DNA from 2 places in the Streptomyces pluripotens genome. Region 1 is predicted to be linked to the other one. Evidence: predicted binding sites of a transcription regulator. Region 1 holds the regulator's gene; the other holds the start of a gene.
What was found. Region 1 encodes HrcA, which represses chaperone genes, less so after heat shock. Its sites were predicted from a motif close to TTNGCACTCNGNNNNNCNGAGTGCNAA; they were not measured.

Region 1 (3,601 bases):
CCCTGATGGCCGCCGGCCTCGATGCCCTGTGCGATCACCGCGTCCGCCCCGGCCCGCTCGACCTCGCGGGCCTCCTCGACGGTGGTGGCGGTGACCAGCGTGAAGGTTCCGGCCCTGCGCAGCGATTCCAGTGCTTCCCGGCCCGGCACGCCGAAGTGGAAGGAGACCACCGGCACCGGGTCGTCGAGGAGCACGGCGAGCTTGGCGTCGTAGCCGTCGTCCCGGCCGCTGTCGGGGTCGCCCAGCTCGGTCTCGTACCAGGCGGCCTCACCAGCCAACTGATGGGCGTAGATCTCGACGGCACCGGCATCCGGGGGAGCGGCGGCGGCCGCTCCGGTGGTGCTGGCGTCCGCACCGGGATACTCCGGCTGAGGCATGAAGACGTTCACACCGAACGGGCGGCCCGTGAGCCCCCGCAGCTGCTTGATCTCCTGGTACATGCCGTCGGCGGTCTTGTATCCGGCGGCGAGGAACCCGAGGCCACCGGCCTCGGAGACGGCGGCGGCGAGCTGCGGGACGGAGACGCCGCCCGCCATGGGGGCCTGCACGATCGGGTGGGGGAAAAGACCGGTCAGCGGGGAGGACATGACCGCATGTTGTCACGTCCTCCGAACAAGTCCGAATCCGGGCTTCCCCTGGCATAGGCCAGGGGCAACCTCGGATATCAGCGACCGTTGAACGCGTCCTTCAGCCGCGAGAACAACCCTTGCTGGCCGGGCTGGAACTGGCCCAGCGGACGCTCCTCACCGCGCAGTTTGGCCAGCTCGCGCAGGAGTCGCTCCTGCTCGGGGTCCAGCTTGCCCGGTGTCTGCACCTCGACGTGGACGATCAGGTCGCCCCGACCGCCGCCACGCAGATGCGTGACACCACGGTTGTGCAACGGGATCGACTGGCCGGACTGAGTACCGGGCCGGATGTCGACCTCCTCCATACCGTCCAGCGTCTCCAGCGGCACCTTGGTGCCGAGCGCCGCCGCGGTCATCGGGATGGTGACCGTGCAATGCAGGTCATCGCCGCGCCGCTGGAAGACGGCGTGCGGCAGTTCGTGGATCTCGACGTAGAGGTCACCGGCCGGACCGCCGCCCGGGCCGACCTCCCCCTCACCGGCGAGCTGGATGCGGGTGCCGTTGTCGACACCGGCCGGGATCTTGACCGTCAGAGTGCGACGGGAGCGGACACGGCCGTCACCGGCGCACTCCGGGCACGGATTCGGCACGACCGTGCCGAAGCCCTGGCACTGGGGGCAGGGACGGGAGGTCATGACCTGGCCCAGGAAGGACCGGGTGACCTGCGAGACCTCGCCGCGCCCACGGCACATGTCACACGTCTGCGCCGACGTGCCCGGAGCCGCACCCTCGCCACTGCAGGTGGTGCAGACGACCGCCGTGTCGACCTGGATCTCCTTGGTCGTCCCGAAGGCGGACTCGTCCAGCTCGACCTCGATACGGATCATCGCGTCCTGGCCGCGCCGGGTGCGCGAGCGCGGGCCGCGCTGCGACGCCGTACCGAAGAACGCGTCCATGATGTCGGAGAAGTTTCCGAAGCCGCCGGCCCCGAAGCCGCCCGCGCCGGCCCCGCCCGCCTGCGAGAGCGGGTCGCCGCCGAGGTCGTAGACCTGCTTCTTCTGCGGGTCCGACAACACCTCGTAAGCGGCGTTGATCTCCTTGAACCGCTCCTGGGTCTTCGGGTCCGGGTTGACGTCCGGGTGCAGCTCGCGGGCGAGCCGCCGGAACGCCTTCTTGATCTCATCCTGCGACGCGTCGCGGCGCACGCCGAGAACGGCGTAGTAGTCCGTGGCCACTTAAGACTCCGCCAGGATCTGTCCGACGTACCGTGCCACTGCGCGTACCGCTCCCATCGTTCCCGGATAGTCCATGCGTGTCGGTCCGACCACGCCGAGCTTGGCAAGTGCCTCGCCGCCCGAACCGTAACCGACCGACACCACGGAGGTGGAGTTGAGTCCCTCGTGGGCATTCTCGTGGCCGATGCGCACGGTCATGCCCGGATCCTTCGCCTCGCCGAGGAGCTTGAGGAGCACGACCTGCTCCTCCAGAGCCTCCAAAACGGGCCGGATCACGAGGGGGAAGTCATGCCCGAAGCGGGTGAGATTGGCGGTGCCGCCGATCATCAGCCGCTCCTCGTTCTCCTCGACGAGTGTCTCCAGAAGAGTGGAGAGCACCATGGAGACCGTACCGCGGTCCTCGGCCTCGAAGGCCTCCGGCAAGTCCTCGACCAGCCTGGGCACATCCGTGAACCGACGACCTGCGACCCGGCTGTTCAGCCGGGCCCGCAGATCCGCCAGCGAGGCCTCCCCGAACGGCGCCGGGCAATCGACCAGCCGCTGCTCGACCCGCCCGGTATCCGTGATCAGCACGAGCATCACGCGCGCGGGGGCGAGCGAGAGCAGTTCCACGTGCCGCACGGTGGACCGGGTCAGGGACGGGTACTGCACCACGGCCACCTGTCGGGTGAGCTGTGCGAGCAGCCGCACCGTGCGGGCCACCACGTCATCGAGGTCGACGGCGCCGTCCAGGAAGTTCTGGATCGCCCGCCGCTCCGGCGCGGTCATCGGCTTCACGCCCGCGAGCTTGTCCACGAACAGCCGGTAGCCCTTGTCGGTGGGGATACGCCCCGCGCTGGTGTGCGGCTGGGCGATGTACCCCTCGTCCTCCAGGGCCGCCATGTCGTTGCGGACGGTCGCCGGGGAGACGCCGAGGCCGTGTCGCTCGGTGAGCGCCTTGGAACCGACCGGTTCCTCGGTGCCCACGTAGTCCTGGACGATGGCGCGCAGAACCTGGAGCCTGCGTTCACTCAGCATTCGCGCGCACCTCCAGCACGTCGCCTCTGGTCCCTTCGGGTCGTCCGCCTGGCACTCTTCCCATGTGAGTGCCAGCCTTCCCCGGCCCAGTGTACGGCTGTCGGGTGCGCCCTGGGCAAGGTCGGTGCCGTCACACCGGGTCGTACCGCTAGCGTCCCGGTATGACGGTGACTTGGGAAGAGCTGGGATGGGAACGACTGGCCGCCGGGGTCGGGCGGTGCCGTCTGCCCGGCTGGGACTGCACCGCCGGGCTGGTCCTCGGCGAGGGTGCGGCACTGATGGTGGACGCCGGATCCAGTCTGGCCGAAGGGGCTCGGCTGCGGGCCGGGGCCCGAAAGCTGTCGGGCGGCCGTGTGACCCATCTCGCGCTCACCCACCCGCACTTCGACCACGTCTTCGGGGCACCCGCGTTCACGGAGGCGGAGGTGTACGCAGCGGTGGGCGTGGACGCGGTGTTCGCGGGCGGAGGGCGGCAACTGCGAGTGGACGCGGTCGGCAACGGTCTCCCGGCGGAGGACGCGGACGAGGCGGTGGCCGCGCTGACCCCGCCCCGCCACCTCGTCTCGGGCGAGTGGACCCTCGACCTCGGCGGCGGCCGGCAGGTGCTGCTGGCCAACGTCGGCCCGGGTCACACCGCCCATGACCTCGCCGTCTGCGTCCCAGGTCCCCGGGAAGTGGTCTTCTGCGGCGACCTGGTGGAGGAGTCCGGCGAGCCCCAGGCCGGCCCGGACGCCGTACCGTCCCGCTGGCCGGACGCCCTGGACCGGCTGCTGGCACTCGGCG
Region 2 (3,601 bases), 2.3 Mb from region 1:
GTCGTTCACCGGGTCATTGTGGGCCAGTCGGTGGACGGTGCGCCCCCGGCGGCGGTGTCGGCCCGGGTTCCAGATCGTGGGCTGGGAGGATCCGGCACCATGCGAGCAGTAGTACAAAATGACGAGAAACGGTCAGCTCCGGGAGCGGGTCCCGGTGCGCGCACCCGCGTCCGGAAGCTGGCCCTCGGCTGGGGAGCCGCTGCGCTGGCCTCGGCCGCCCTCCTCTCGGCCTGCGCCGGCCCCGGCGCCGCCACCCCCGCCGCCTCCGCCGCGCCCGGCCGTGGCGGCCCCGCCCACTCCCTGGACCCGCGCGCCGCCAAAGCCGCCGAGCACGCCCGGCTGGCCGCTGCCGCCAAGCGCTGGGGGCTGCAGCAGACCCCCCTGGCGCCGCCGGCCCCGCCTGTGGAGAAACCCCACATCACGGCCCGCGCCGGATTCGAGGTGGATCACCAGGAGGACTGGGACCTGCCGCCGGTCTTCACCACCGTCCCCACCAAGAACAAGGTCGTCTTCCTCACCATCGACGACGGCGCGGAGAAGGACCCCCGGTTCCTGCAGATGATGCGGGACCTGAAGATCCCGTACACCGCCTTCCTCAGCAACTACCTGGTGAAGGACGACTACGCCTACTTCCGGAAGATGCAGTCCTACGGCAACACCCTCAACAACCACACACTGCACCACCCCTACCTGCCGGGGCTGTCCTACGAGGAGCAGCGGGACGAGATCTGCGGCATGCAGGACATCATGCAGAAGCAGTTCGGCAAGCGCCCGAAGGTCTTCCGCCCGCCCTACGGCAACTACAACCAGGACAGCCTGCGCGCGGCCAAGTCCTGTGGCATCACGTACGCGCCGATCTGGAACGAGGAGGTCTACGTCGACCACTGGGAGTTCCGCGAGGACGACGAGCAGCTGCGCCCCGGCGACATCGTCCTCACCCACTTCCGCGGCCGCAATGACTGGAACGGCACGATGGTCGACGACATGCGCCGCTTCCTGAACAAGATCACGCGTGAGGGGTACGCGGTGGCCCGCCTGGAGGACTACCTGTGAGGCGGGCGCGGGGCCTGGCCGTGGCCCTGGCCGCGGCCGTCCTCCTCGCGGGTTGCGCCCAGTCCGTCGACCCCATCGAGCGCCTCGGCAAGAAGGCGGCCGAAGGAGTGCGTTCACGCGGCCCCGCGCCCGATCGGACCTACCGACGCTGGGGCCTGTCCCAGCCCCTGCCCCGCCCGCCCCGGCCCGCCACCAGGACCCTCGCGCTCGCCCCACACACCGCCGGTCGCGCTCTGGCCCGCGTGGTGGACCACGTCCCCACCCGCGACCGGGTGGTCTTCCTCACCTACGACGACGGCGCCGAGCGCGACCCCCGCTTCGCCGACATGGTCCGCGAACTGCGGCTCCCCGTCAGCATGTTCCTCACCGACAGCATCGCCGGCCCCGGCTACGAGCATTTCGCCCGTCTGCACGCCCTCGGTGCCGGCATCCAGAACCACACCCTCGACCACCGTGCGCTGGCCGGGCAGCCGTACCCCGGCCAGCGCACCGAGATCTGTGGTCAGCAGGATCGGCTCCGGTCCCGGCTCGGCGTCCGCCCCCGGCTCTTCCGCCCGCCCTACGGCACCTACGACACCACCACCCTGCGTGCTGCGGCCGACTGCGGTATCGGCGCGGTGGTGCTGTGGCGCGCCGCGATGACCCCGGCCGGTCTCGTCTACACCCGGGGCGAACACCGCCTGCTCCCCGGCGACATCGTCCTGGTGGGCCCGGACGAGTCGACCGGCCTGACCCTGCGGGAACGCACGACACGGGTGCTGCGGAGCGCGCAGCGCGGCGGGCTGACGGCGGGGCGACTTGAGGACTACCTGGTGGGCTGAACGCCCGGACGCGGTGGAACAACCGGACGTCCGGGTGCACGGACGGTCGTCCAGCAACCGCGAATCCTGCCGACGCGCCGTGCGCATTGGCACTCCGCTTGACCGAGTGCTAATCGCGGTCATAGTCTCAGCTCTGGCACTCCCCACTGGAGAGTGCCAACACGCGACGGGCAGGTCCGGCACCCGCGACGACGGATCGACCTGGTCGCCACCTCAGACAGTTAACCCCGCGAGATCTCCGAAGGGGGAGGTCGGATCGTGACGACCGCCAGCTCCAAGGTTGCCATCAAGCCGCTTGAGGACCGCATCGTGGTCCAGCCGCTGGACGCCGAGCAGACCACGGCCTCTGGCCTGGTCATTCCGGACACCGCGAAGGAGAAGCCCCAGGAGGGCGCCGTCCTCGCCGTGGGCCCGGGCCGGTTCGAGAACGGCGAGCGCCTTCCGCTCGACGTCAAGGTCGGCGACGTTGTCCTCTACAGCAAGTACGGCGGCACCGAGGTGAAGTACAACGGCGAGGAGTACCTCGTCCTCTCGGCTCGCGACGTCCTCGCGATCATCGAGAAGTAAGGGGGGTCTGGGGGACACCCCCCAGAAATCCCGGCCTCGAAGCAACCTTTTGCTCTGAGCTGCGCCCCTGGCCCCCGCGACCGATAAGAAGCCGGGCGCCCGGGGCGCAGCGTTTTTTTCACCCACAGATTTCCGAGAGGGCTCCCGCTGTCATGGCGAAGATCCTGAAGTTCGACGAGGACGCCCGTCGCGCCCTTGAGCGCGGCGTCAACAAGCTGGCCGACACGGTCAAGGTGACGATCGGCCCCAAGGGTCGCAACGTCGTCATCGACAAGAAGTTCGGCGCCCCCACGATCACCAACGACGGTGTCACGATCGCCCGCGAGGTTGAGGTCGAGGACCCGTACGAGAACCTCGGCGCCCAGCTGGTGAAGGAGGTGGCGACCAAGACCAACGACATCGCTGGTGACGGCACCACCACCGCCACCGTCCTCGCCCAGGCCCTGGTCCGCGAGGGTCTGAAGAACGTCGCCGCCGGTGCCTCCCCGGCCGCCCTGAAGAAGGGCATCGACGCCGCGGTCAAGGCCATCTCCGAGGACCTGCTCGGCTCGGCCCGCCCGATCGACGAGAAGTCCGACATCGCCGCCGTGGCCGCGCTGTCCGCTCAGGACCAGCAGGTCGGCGAGCTGATCGCCGAGGCGATGGACAAGGTCGGCAAGGACGGTGTGATCACCGTCGAGGAGTCCAACACCTTCGGTCTGGAGCTGGACTTCACCGAGGGCATGGCCTTCGACAAGGGCTACCTGTCGCCGTACTTCGTGACGGACCAGGAGCGCATGGAGGCCGTCCTCGACGACCCGTACATCCTCATCCACCAGGGCAAGATCTCCGCCATCGCGGACATGCTGCCCCTGCTGGAGAAGGTCATCCAGGCCAACTCCTCCAAGCCGCTGCTGATCATCGCCGAGGACGTCGAGGGCGAGGCCCTGTCCACCCTCGTCGTGAACAAGATCCGTGGCACCTTCAACGCCGTCGCCGTCAAGGCCCCGGGCTTCGGCGACCGCCGCAAGGCGATGCTCCAGGACATGGCCGTCCTCACCGGCGCCACCGTCATCTCCGAGGAAGTCGGCCTCAAGCTCGACCAGGCCGGCCTCGAGGTGCTCGGTTCCGCCCGCCGCGTCACCGTCACCAAGGACGACACCACGCTCGTCGACGGCGCC

Region 2: a site for HrcA is predicted at 1,961-1,987, ahead of groES (co-chaperone GroES). Genes of this name have one in related genera too.

Annotation. Positions count from the first base shown of each region.
Region 1 is NZ_CP021080.1:2,136,601-2,140,201, forward strand. Features, by position in the region: gene LK06_RS09490 (nitronate monooxygenase) at 1-587, opposite strand, end outside; gene dnaJ (molecular chaperone DnaJ) at 665-1,801, opposite strand; gene hrcA (heat-inducible transcriptional repressor HrcA) at 1,802-2,818, opposite strand; gene LK06_RS09505 (MBL fold metallo-hydrolase) at 2,980-3,601, shown strand, end outside.
Region 2 is NZ_CP021080.1:4,426,278-4,429,878, forward strand. Features, by position in the region: gene LK06_RS20100 (THUMP-like domain-containing protein) at 1-9, opposite strand, end outside; gene LK06_RS20105 (polysaccharide deacetylase family protein) at 100-1,053, shown strand; gene LK06_RS20110 (polysaccharide deacetylase family protein) at 1,050-1,874, shown strand; gene groES (co-chaperone GroES) at 2,133-2,441, shown strand; gene groL (chaperonin GroEL) at 2,594-3,601, shown strand, end outside.